DNA from 2 places in the Gracilibacillus sp. JCM 18966 genome. Region 2 is predicted to be linked to the other one. Evidence: predicted binding sites of a transcription regulator. Region 2 holds the regulator's gene; the other holds the start of a gene.
The links. Region 2 encodes Rex, which represses fermentation and respiration genes when NADH is low (regulators of the CRP and FNR family bind a similar motif). Its sites were predicted from a motif close to TTGTGAAATATTTCACAA; they were not measured.
Positions count from the first base shown of each region.

Region 1 (5,946 bases), 480 kb from region 2:
GGAGTTGCAGAAGCAATCCGCGCAATCCCGTCTTCTGAAAAGTCATCTAAAAAAGCAACCTCCTCTGCTACAAGCTCCCCATCTAAGTATATATCTACTGTTGACGTAACGGTATTAGCGATAATTTTGAAATGATACCACTGATGATCTATAGGGGGATCGGTTAATTTTACATAGGCACCATTATCGGAATAAACAAAGGTATACTCCTCTTCACCAGCCGGCTTTCGTAATTCTAAGGATAGAGCTGTTTTATTCCCTTCAGCATTTTTTAGTTGAAAAAACTTGGAGGTCCCTGCCATCCTTGGCTGCATAAAATCAAATTCTGTAATTATCGTACCATTTTGTTGCTGAAAAACTTTCTGTGCTGTCACATTTGTCCCACCTTCATCATGTAGCTTCATTGCCTTCTCGGAATCATTGCCGATTGATGTTGGCGGCACCTCCGCAACCATCACTTTATTTATATCATTTTGTGGGTCTGGTCCAATCTGATAATCCTCTGGTACTTTATTCAAATCTAGGTCTTCAAAGTGATCATCGATAAAAGGTGGGTCTTGTGATGGGGTTGCCCATGCTGTAAATGGTATAGAGGATAGTACTAATACAAAAACCAAAAGACATAACCAAATTTTTTTCATCTATATTCCTCCATTTCTAGGGGGGCTTTAGGTTAATATGCCACCTCCTAATCCTCATTTTAACAAGGGGAACATTACATTTTTTAGGCTATTACAGTGATAACGATTACATTTTTATTAGACAGGTGAGAGGGATATGTGGTGGTAACATTATTGTGATATCCTATTCTTATATTGTGCGGTCCTGTTATTAAATGGTGAGCTCAGCCCAATATTATGTAAGCTCACAAAATGAAATGTGAGTTCAAGACGGTAAATTGGGTGCTCAGCGCGAAATAGGGTGGGCACCCATCATCCTTGGCACTACACTGCTTTTTCCACGGCTAGTACCTCTACCTTTTTCTTCGTTTCTGGGAAGGTAGCCACTAACACAATATAAAGACTAGCTACCGCGATAAAGAAAATCATAGCAGGTGCGTAGCCCGCATTGCCTAAAAGAAAGCTCCAAATAATCGTAGCAATTGTCTGTCCTGCATAGGCCAATGCCCAAAACAGACCGAACATAATCGTTAATTTTTGTGGCGTCATTCCCGCTAATTCATGGGGAAGGTTTAAAAAAATTGGATACTGAATATACATCGCAAACCCGGATCCAGCAATTAAGATATAGGCTAGTATTGGTACACTATTCGCTAGCATTAATGCCAAGCCGAATGCACCAACCATGACAACTCCACAAATAGCAAGCACCGGTTTTCTCTCGATATCTTTATTTCCAATTCGGATTCCAGCAAATGTCCCCATTATTCCAAAACCAGAGATTAATAGGTTCGTAAGAGAGCCATTTAATAATGTATATTGATCAAAAATCGTTTTAAAGCTTACAAGAGAGGAAACATATAAGGTTAAAAACGCAGCAAAGGCTAAGCCATAACGCCAAATAAAACTATCCTTCAGTGCATCTTTATATCCATAGCTGTCGCCTTGGAATGCCTCTTTTGTTTCAAAGTTTTCTGCCTTGATTAGCCAACCAATAAAAAATACGAGTGTTAGTGAGGCAAAAAAGGTAAGTGTAAGGCGCCAATTCGCAATCATTTGATTGGAAAATAGGGTAAATAACATCGCCACGATAAAGGCACCCGCATTATAAGCAACCGTATTTGCTGCATTGATACGGAGCTTTGTTTTTGGGTTAGTAATATAGTGTGCTACTACTGGATTCATATAAATGATAACCATGGATCCACCTACAGCCATTATCATTCTAGCAATGGTATAAGCCCAATAGTTTGGCAAATAAATAGCAACAAGCCCCATCGTCAACAAAGCAATCGCTATGCCTGCAGCTTTTTTTGGACCTAATTTCATTAAGACGACAGCTGCTAATATATTGGCAAAAACACGAGCGGTTGTGATGGAATAATTGACTAACTCAGCTATCAGCGGATCAACTGGGCCATTAAAAAAAGTTTGGGTAATTTGCGGGGTTAAAGAAGACCCCGCTACCCAATTCATTGCAAATGTCACATAGGCTAGCCATAATACAGCCATCATAAAATAACCATTTCGGGCATTTTTCTTCATTTTCATTTCTTCACCCTTCTAACTTTTTACTATTCTAGTGGTGCGATGGTCTCCTTTAATACAGCTGTAGAGTGCTCCAATTGTTCTCTTTCCTTATCGCTTAGCTCAATCTCCATCACTTCTCGAATCCCACTTCGATTAATAACAGCAGGGACACCTATATATACATCCTTTTGACCGTATTCTCCGTCTAGATAAGCAGATACAGTTAAGATAGAATTCTCATTGTGCAAAATCGCTTTGGTGATGCGCATAAGGGACATCCCGATCCCGTAGTTCGTGGCTCCTTTTCGTTCAATAATGTGATATGCCGCATCACGTACATTCGTAAAGATTTCGTCTAAGCAAGCTTGATTTTCCTCTCTCTTTGCAATCATTGTTTCTAATCTTTCAGCACCTATCATGGCACTGCTCCATACTGGTAATTCTGTATCTCCATGTTCACCAATAATATAGGCATGAACATTTCTCGTATCAACATTGAAATACTCTCCAAGACTGAAGCGAAGACGAGCAGAATCTAGTACGGTTCCAGATCCGATGACCCGCTTTTTAGGAAGTCCAGATTCCTTCCACGTGACGTAAGTTAAAATATCCACAGGATTTGTGGCGACTAGAAAGATCCCATCAAATCCATTTCCCATGACATTTTGGACGATTTCCTTAAAAATCCTCGTGTTTTTTTCGACTAGTTGCAGGCGAGTTTCCCCTGGCTTTTGGGCTAAGCCTGCCGTGATCACAACGAGATCGGCATCCTTGCAATCCTTATAGCTCCCATTCCAAACCTTTAATGGAGAAGGAGAGAAGGCCATGCCATGATTGAGATCTCTTACTTCCCCTTCTGCTTTTGCTTCATTAACATCAATAAGAACTAACTCCTCCGCTACCCCTTGATTAATCATTGAATAAGCATAGCTACAGCCTACTGCTCCAGCACCAATTAAGACGACACGATTGATTTTTTCGTTAAACATAATGAATTTCTCCCTTCAGTCAAATCTTCTATCATGATCATAATGGCCAAAAACGAATTATTTTCTACAACATTAGTATAACATGTTATTTGTGAAACATTTCACAATAATTGTGAGAAATTTGTGAACTTTGTTTTTTGATTATAAGCATTTTATTAGTAAACACTTACATTTATCGTGTTTTAAGTGATGTAATAGCAGGAATATAATTATTATTTATTGTGATTATATTCACAATAAATAATAAAGAGAGGATAGCTCTACCCTCTCTTTCATGTTAAGGCTTTTGCGCAACGATAATGTAGATTTCTTCTTTCGGATATCTTTCTATCACTTCGAGTCCAGTATTTCGTATTTTTTCTTCCATCATGATGGAGGAAATTCTCGGATGATGAGGAGCAGGGCTATCCTTTTTTTCGAATTCTACACAGACAAAATATCCACCTGATTTAAGCACTCGCTTAATTTGCTGAAGTGATTCAGATAATGGCTCAATTTCATGAAGAACTAAAGAAGCTATCGAGAAATCAATAGAATGGCTTGGTAATGAAATATCTTCGATTCGGCTATTAATTGTTTGAATGTTGGTGAGATGCTCTTTTTTTGCTTTGGAATGGATCAATGCTAGCATTTGGTCATCTATATCCAGTGCAAACACAGACCCTTTTACCCTCTTGGCTGCTGGAATTGTCAAATATCCTGTCCCTGCACCGAGGTCTAAAAAAGTATCAGTTTGTTGAATAGGAAGCATATCTAAAAGCTCTTCTGGCAATATATCTCCTCTTTTTTCCGGATTTTCGAGAAATTCAACCTTTTTCATAAAATGCTTTTTTCCTTCCATCCTGTCTTCCTCCCTTTTCTTTAAAAGTCCTCATTTACAAGGTCTCCCACTATCGTACTTGCCGCTATACTGCCCTGAGCAGCAGCAGTAATTAGTTGAGGAGGCGCTTGTAAAGATAGGTCACCACATGCATAGACTCCTTCTATGTTCGTGCGCCCGACCTTATCTGTTTGGATGCCACCCATCTCATTGATCTCACAACCTATCGTCTGTCCTAATGTTGATGCTTGCTCGAGCCTTGTTGCAACAAAGCCCCCTTCTCTTTCGATTTCCTGCCCATTTTGAAAGATAACCCTTTGCAGCTGTCCATTTTTTCCTTGTAAACTCTTAATTCCATCCTCTATCACTTTTATCTCATTTTTTGCTAATAATTGTCTTTGTTCATCAGTAAAGTGATTTTTCCCGTTTGTACAAACAACCAAATCCTTACTCCAATTGAAGATCATTTTCGTATAATGAAAGATTCGTTCGTCTTCTGAAATGACTACTAATGGGCGATCTCTTAATTCCCAACCATCACAAAATGGACAGGTGAAGACGCTCTTTCCATAAAAATGGTGAATACCTTCTATATTTGGCATGCCATCTCTAAGTCCTGTCGACAAAATTACCTTTCTTGCGTAAAAGTATTGCCCGTTATCTGTTTGAATTTGAAAAGACAGACCCTCCTTCTTCATATCCTTCACTCGCTCTTTATGAATAGATATGTTGGGGTATTTCTTTAAATCCTGTACTGCCAATTGTTTAAATTCTGAAGGCTTGATTCCATCTCTTGTTATAAAACCATGAGATTCATTTGTGACAGCATTTCTAGGCTTGTCCTCATCAAATAAGATAACCTTCTTTCTTGCTCTTCCTAAAACTAACGCAGCATTTAAACCAGCTGGGCCACCACCAATAATGATACAATCATACAGCATTTCTATTACCTCCTTAAATAAAATACATTAAAGACTCTTAATATCTATAATTGGATTAAAGGGAGATTGCCATCAGTGGAGTGTTGCATTCTCCCCACTAATGGTTAGCGTATTGATAAGGGGATAGTGATGATGCATCACTTTTTTTATTTGCTTGTCTCTTCCATTTTTTTCGCAATATCGATAATATACGTCTTGTCTAATTGATCTTTCATCTTTTTCTCTGCATTAATCATTTCCCGTTCAATGAGGCAATCTTCATTTCTTTGCTCCTCATGATCCAATGAACAGCTAAATAAGGTGGTTTTCCCTTCTATCGCATAGATCACATCAAGGAAGGAAATTTCCTGATAGTTTCTTACAATACGGTATCCTCCCTTAACACCTGGGGTTGATTCAATCAGACCTGCTTTGACAAGCTTCGTTAATATCTTAGAGAGGTAGGTTGGGGAAAGGTTTTGGATTTTAGCCAATTGCTCTACTCCAACGGACTCCCTCTTCTCGGTTAACGTCAAATATACCATGGTGTGTAACGCATAATTTGTTGCTCTTGAATATTTCATCACGCATTCTCCTACAAAAATCTATTATAGACCTTTAATGTCTGTAATAGATTATAAAGAACCATCAAATAAAAGGCAAACAATTTGTTTATCTTACCATTGCATAAACAACCACACTAATTTTTACTTCATCTTCTCTATCTCTTGTTTAAAAACTGCCATACTTTTCTCGATATAATCATTAATCACTTTTATCTCTTCCGGGCTGTAATTAGCAACCACTTTCCCCATTTCCTGTCCAAATGATTGAAAAACCGCTCCTAATTCTGAACCTACTTTTTTGACATTTGCTTTAATGATAACTTTTCTTCGATCCTCTGTAGGCCTTTCTCTAAACACAAAACCTTTCCTTGCAAGTCGGTCGACAACGGTTGTTACCATTCCTGTTGATAAGCCAGTTTTCGAAGCTATCTCACCGGCAGTCATTCCTTCTGATGGTATTAAACCTAAAACTTTATAGTCTGTTAAATTTAAGCCGACTTT
Region 1 is NZ_AP043883.1:1,386,817-1,392,762, reverse strand. It holds gene ACZ5N5_RS06735 (pectinesterase family protein) at 1-641, opposite strand, end outside; gene ACZ5N5_RS06730 (MFS transporter) at 945-2,171, opposite strand; gene ACZ5N5_RS06725 (L-lactate dehydrogenase) at 2,195-3,139, opposite strand; gene ACZ5N5_RS06720 (class I SAM-dependent methyltransferase) at 3,417-3,980, opposite strand; gene ACZ5N5_RS06715 (NAD(P)/FAD-dependent oxidoreductase) at 4,001-4,900, opposite strand; gene ACZ5N5_RS06710 (Rrf2 family transcriptional regulator) at 5,047-5,463, opposite strand; gene ACZ5N5_RS06705 (MarR family winged helix-turn-helix transcriptional regulator) at 5,587-5,946, opposite strand, start outside.
Region 1: the regulator Rex is predicted to act here: its motif matches at 3,229-3,246, upstream of ACZ5N5_RS06725 (L-lactate dehydrogenase).

Region 2 (5,946 bases):
ACCTTACCTTCTTGTGGTTTTTCTTTCGCAGAATCTGGAAGAACAATCCCACTCGCTGTTTTTTCTTCTTGCTCTACAAGCTCAATAATGACACGATCACCTAATGGTTTTAGCATCGTTTAAAAACCTCCTTGAAATTGACTTTATTTAGATTTTTATCATTTTAGCACTCGATCACCCTGAGTGCTAACACAATTATTATAATAATGAAATCTATTTTTTTTTGCAAGTACAAAGTATAAATTTTTTTAAAAATTTTTTAATATCTCTTGTTAATGGGAATGCTATCGATCTCTTTGCAATTTTACGGCATTTCCAAACAGCCGTCATTAGTATGAGTTTTTATTATTGTAGGAACCCTAATAGAGTGTGGTTTCAATAAAAGGGGTTTTGAGCTTCGTGAAGTAAACAGAGGGACACCATCTATTATTTTAAGAACAACACATTTATTTTAAAATAACTTTAGACGAACTATTTCAATTTTATTCTAAAATTATGTTAAAATACGTATCATGTAAGAAAAAAATAAAAAGGAGTCGTTTGAATTTGCCTGCCAAGTATATTTATATAATTCTTACCTATGTTGCGGTACAATTGTCAGCTTTTCTTGTTATACCATTTCGGTTGTACACAAACGTAGATCCATTAACATTAATGGTTGGATGGAATATCGGTAGCTTCGTTCTTGCTTTGATTATCTCTTGCTATTTACTACGAGATGAAATAAATTCTTTCTTTCAATCACGGGATAAAAGAATTGGACAAATTGTATTATGGACAATACTCGGTTTCTTCTTAGTATTAATTGCTCAGGTAGCATCCACCGTCATTGAACGTTTTGTATTTGGTGCACCAGTTGGTTCTGAAAATACGATGCAATTGATGCAAGTAGCGAGACAAGCACCAATATTTATTATTCTTATTTCTATTTTAGGTCCAATCCTGGAGGAGCTCGTATTCCGTAAAGCGATTTTTGGTTCCCTATATAAAAAAATGAACTTCTTCTTTGCCGGAATTATTTCAGGGGTTTTATTTGCTGTCTTGCATAACGATTTCAGTCATCTCTTAACCTATATAGCAGTTGCATTTGTGCTTGCCTTTATCTATGTCGAAACCAAAAGAATTCTCGTACCTATTCTTGCACATATGGCGATGAACACATTTGCAGTCATTGGGCAATTATCACTTGATCCAGAAGAAATGGAACAAATGCTAGAACAGGTACAGTTCATCTTAGTTGGGGGCTTTTAAAAACATGAGATTTTCACCATTGGGCTCTGCCATCATCTATTTCATTTTGGGCTCATTATTTATCTATATTGGCATAAAATCTGCCGATGATACGGTATTTAATTTCATTACACTTGCATTAGCGTTTTTTGCTACCATTGATTTCGTTGTTGCAATACGACTAGTAAGCTTACATTTTAAAATTAAAAAGGCGAAGAAAAAATAAGAAGTGCCTCTCATCAGCACTTCTTATTTTTCTTCTATTTCTAATGGATAATGCTTCATAAAATAAACGAGTGACTGCAGCTCTACTGATAGGTCAATATGGTGGACGCGAACATTATCTGGAACGGTAATCCTTGCAGGGGTAAAGTTTAAGATACCTTTTATTCCTGCTTTCACCAGCCGATCTGCCATAGACTGCGCTTCAGAAACTGGTACGGTAAGAATAGCTACCTGAATATCTCCCATTTTTTCTTCTAATTCATCTATATGATGAACATTGACATTTCGAATCTCTGTTCCTACCTTGATTGGATCCGCATCAAATGCCACTTCTATCTTCGTATTATTGTTTTTGGTAAAATTATAATTTAAAAAAGCGGTTCCTAAATTCCCGACACCAATCAGGACAACAGGCGTATTCTCATCCTGGTCTAAGGTTTTACGGAAAAAGCCGAGTAAGTAGTCGACATTGTAGCCATATCCTTTTTTTCCTAATGCACCAAAATACGAAAAATCTCTGCGAATGGTAGCAGAGTCGACCTTCATTGCAAGACTAAGTTCCTTTGATGAGACACGGTCTTTTCCTTGGATATGTAAATTATTCAAAAAACGATAATATAAAGGTAATCGCTTCGCTGTAGCTTGTGGAATTTTATGTTGATTAGGCATCCTTTATTCCCCTTATTTCTTCATTAAATATTATTCTCTCTTTATTCTAACAGAAAAAAAGAAAAAAGTCGTGAAATTGTTCACTTGTCTATCTACTTCCCTTACTTGCAGTTCGTTCGCCTTTTAGATACACTTACATCATTGAGGTGAACGATGATGATTTATTTACAGGTGAACAATTTAACCAAACGATTTGGTGCTGAGCTGATCTTATCTAATATAAAACTAGAAATTAAACAAAATGACCGGATTGCCATTGTTGGTCGAAATGGTGCGGGAAAATCTACCTTATTAAATATAATTGCAGGTAACCTTAGCTATGATGAAGGAGAGATCCATAAACCAAAGGATGTTACCTTAGGATATCTTGCCCAACATACGGGACTTGATTCTACAGAAACGATCTGGGATGAAATGTTAAAGATCTTTTCCCATTTGTTAAAGGAAGAAAAGGAACTGAGAAGCATGGAACAGCAAATGGGAGATTCTGATCTATTAGCAGATACAGAAAAATATCAACAACTACTAGTAAGCTATGACCGCAAACAAGAAGCATTTAAGCAAGCTGGTGGCTATGAATATGAGCCTGAAATCAAAGCCGTTCTAAACGGTCTAGATTTTCCTGAATCCATGTGGGACACATCGATTGCCACATTAAGTGGTGGTCAGAAGACGAGACTCGCCCTTGGAAAGCTTCTTCTAACAAAACCTAATGTACTAATACTAGATGAGCCAACCAATCATCTAGATATTCAAACCTTAACATGGCTTGAAAGCTATCTAAACAGCTATCAAGGTGCCGTTGTGATCGTATCCCATGACCGATACTTCCTTGATAAAACGGTTCAAATTGTCTATGAAATTTCGCGTCATGAATCGAAGAAGTATCACGGTAATTACAGTAAATATTTAAAGCAAAAAGCAGCCAATTATGAACGTGATAGGAAGCTTTACGAAAAACAACAAACCGAAATAAAGCGAATGGAAGATTTTATACAGAAAAATATTGTGAGAGCCTCCACGACGAAAAGAGCACAAAGCAGACGCAAACAGTTAGAAAAAATGGAATTAATGGACAAGCCACTTGGTGATGAGGGCTCTGCCAAATTTAGTTTCAACGTGGAGCGTAGGAGCGGTAATGATGTCCTCAAGGTAAATGACCTAGCATTCCGTTATAACAATGCTGAGCCTTTTACTTTTGAAAATCTTAATCTTGAGCTAACCCGTGGTGAGAGCATGGCCCTTGTTGGCCCAAATGGTGTCGGAAAATCTACATTATTAAAAAATATAATCGGCGAACTAGATCCTGATAAGGGTACCATACAACTAGGTGCTAATGTGAAAATTGGCTACTATGATCAGGAACAGACACAACTGCATCATGAAAAGAATGTCCTAAGTGAACTTTGGGATGATTATCCGCTTATGAACGAAAAGGATATACGAACCATTCTAGGAAACTTTCTTTTTAGTGGAGATGATGTACTACGGCCAGTATCAGCTCTTAGTGGTGGGGAAAAGGCTCGGCTCGCGCTTGCTAAATTAATGATGGAAAAGGCCAATTTATTAATTTTAGACGAGCCGACCAACCATTTAGACTTAGATAGTAAAGAAATATTGGAATCTGCCCTTATCGATTATCCTGGCACGATATTGTTCGTTTCCCATGATCGCTACTTTATTAATAAGCTGGCGACACAGGTACTAGAAATGCAACCACAGCACACGACGGTATATTTAGGTGATTATGATTATTATGTAGAGAAAAAACAAGAGGAAAAAGAGCTGGAAGAACTGAAAAGGGAGCAATCCAAAGAAATAGACACGAAGCCAAGCACGAAATCGGATTTTAAAAAAGAAAAAGAATTAAAAAGAGAACAACGGAAAAAAGAAAGAAGAATAAGGGAAATTGAAGCGGAAATGGAAGAACTAGAAACCGCTCTTGCAGCTCTTGAAGCACAATTATGTCTTCCAGAAGTGTACCAGGATCACGAGAAGTCATTGCAGCTTACAACGGAAAGTGAGGAATTAAAAAAACAAATGGAAAAACATATGGAAGAGTGGGAATCCTTACACATGGACGAATGAATCCTATTAAAAATGTGAAACTTTTTATCATTTTAATCGTCTAATATAGAGGTGGAAACTTTTCAACAAAATACTACAAAAAGTTAGAATAATAGACAATAAGTGAGGTATGGATAATATTGAGTGAACTTAGATCAGAACGAAGAAGAAAACAAAAACAGAAGCCGAAAAAGTGGAAGAAACGAATTATTTGGATTTTATTATTGATGCTTATTGCCATTATCGCCTATGCTATCTACTTTTTTACCCAAATTTTTGATGCAGCCAAGGATTCACACGTTGAATTAGATCGGCCAGACGGGAAATCAGAGCTAAGAGACGAAGCGGTCACCATTGGAGATGACCCTTTCTCGATTTTACTAATTGGGGTAGAGGATTATGAAACAGATGGAAAAAACGGTCGTGCCGATACACAAATTGTCGTCACACTGAACCCGGACACAGATCAAATGACCATGACTACTGTGCCACGGGATTCACAGGTAGAATTTACAGCGGAGGAAGCGGGGCAATATGCTGGCTCCCACAAAATCAATGCAGCCTATACCTATGGATCAATAACTGACTATGGTCCGAATAAGCTAACCGTAGAAAAAGTCGAACAATTACTCGATATACCAATAGATGAATATGTCACGGTTAACTTCGATGGATTCCGAGACATTGTCGATGCACTTGGTGGAGTTACTGTTGATATTAAAGAACCATTCTATGAGAAAAATATTTATGCTGGGGGGGAACGAATATACTTTGAACAAGGTCCAGCAAAATTAAATGGTGAGGAAGCGTTAGCGTTTGTACGAATGAGAAAACGTGAAGTCAATGCTATTTATTCACGTGAAGAAAGACAGCGTCAATTTATCCAAGCATCGATTGATCAAGCTATTTCAGCTGGTACATTATTTAAAGTCGGAGAAATTACGGATATTCTAGGTAAGAATGTTACGACAAGCTTAAGCCCGACTGAAATTTATCATTTACAAAGAGCCTATTCATCAATGAATGCATCAAGTATTGAAACATTTGAAATTGAAGGATCGAATCAAATGTTAGGTGGTATCTCCTATTTCGTACCAACAGAAAACGGATTATATAATGTGTCTCAGCAATTAAAACAAGCTTTAGGATTACCATCAGACACCATCAATCAAACAGAATAAGCGGTACAGCGAGTCATTTTTTGGACTCGCTGTATTTTTTAATATACATTTTTTATCCCCAAGGTTATCCACTTATTCATTCTTCTTTTATCAGTTATCCAAAGGGTTATACACACAATCCACAATTCTATCTTGAATTATCCACAGAAGTAGCGATAATTTTAACCCTGGTATAGCAATGATTATATTTTTATCCACAATTTTAAAATAGATCTGTGAATAAAGAATCCTATCGTAACATCAATGCTCTCCTAGTTTCGCTTCCAATTGTTTTTTCATCTTTAAAATAGTTGATAATAAAACTTCGAAATGCGATCGCTGCCTGTGATAAATAACGATCTTCCCTCCAAACTATCCGAAAAATCCTTTCTCCTGCGGGATCTTCGATTGGCAGCTTGACTAAATCCAACTCTTCCCCACTTTTACAGCCACCGACAATGGCGACACCGAATCCAGAACGGACAAGTTCAGCGATACTTGCTGGATCTTCCGTTTCACACACCATTTTTGGACAAAAACCCGCTTGATCACATAAATCATCATTCATCATCCGTAAAGGTGAATTTTCTTTGTA
Region 2 is NZ_AP043883.1:1,869,287-1,875,232, reverse strand. It holds gene groES (co-chaperone GroES) at 1-116, opposite strand, end outside; gene ACZ5N5_RS09030 (CPBP family intramembrane glutamic endopeptidase) at 547-1,251, shown strand; gene ACZ5N5_RS09025 (DUF4305 domain-containing protein) at 1,256-1,456, shown strand; gene ACZ5N5_RS09020 (redox-sensing transcriptional repressor Rex) at 1,480-2,124, opposite strand; gene ACZ5N5_RS09015 (ABC-F family ATP-binding cassette domain-containing protein) at 2,281-4,212, shown strand; gene ACZ5N5_RS09010 (LCP family protein) at 4,332-5,372, shown strand; gene ACZ5N5_RS09005 (LysR family transcriptional regulator) at 5,602-5,946, opposite strand, start outside.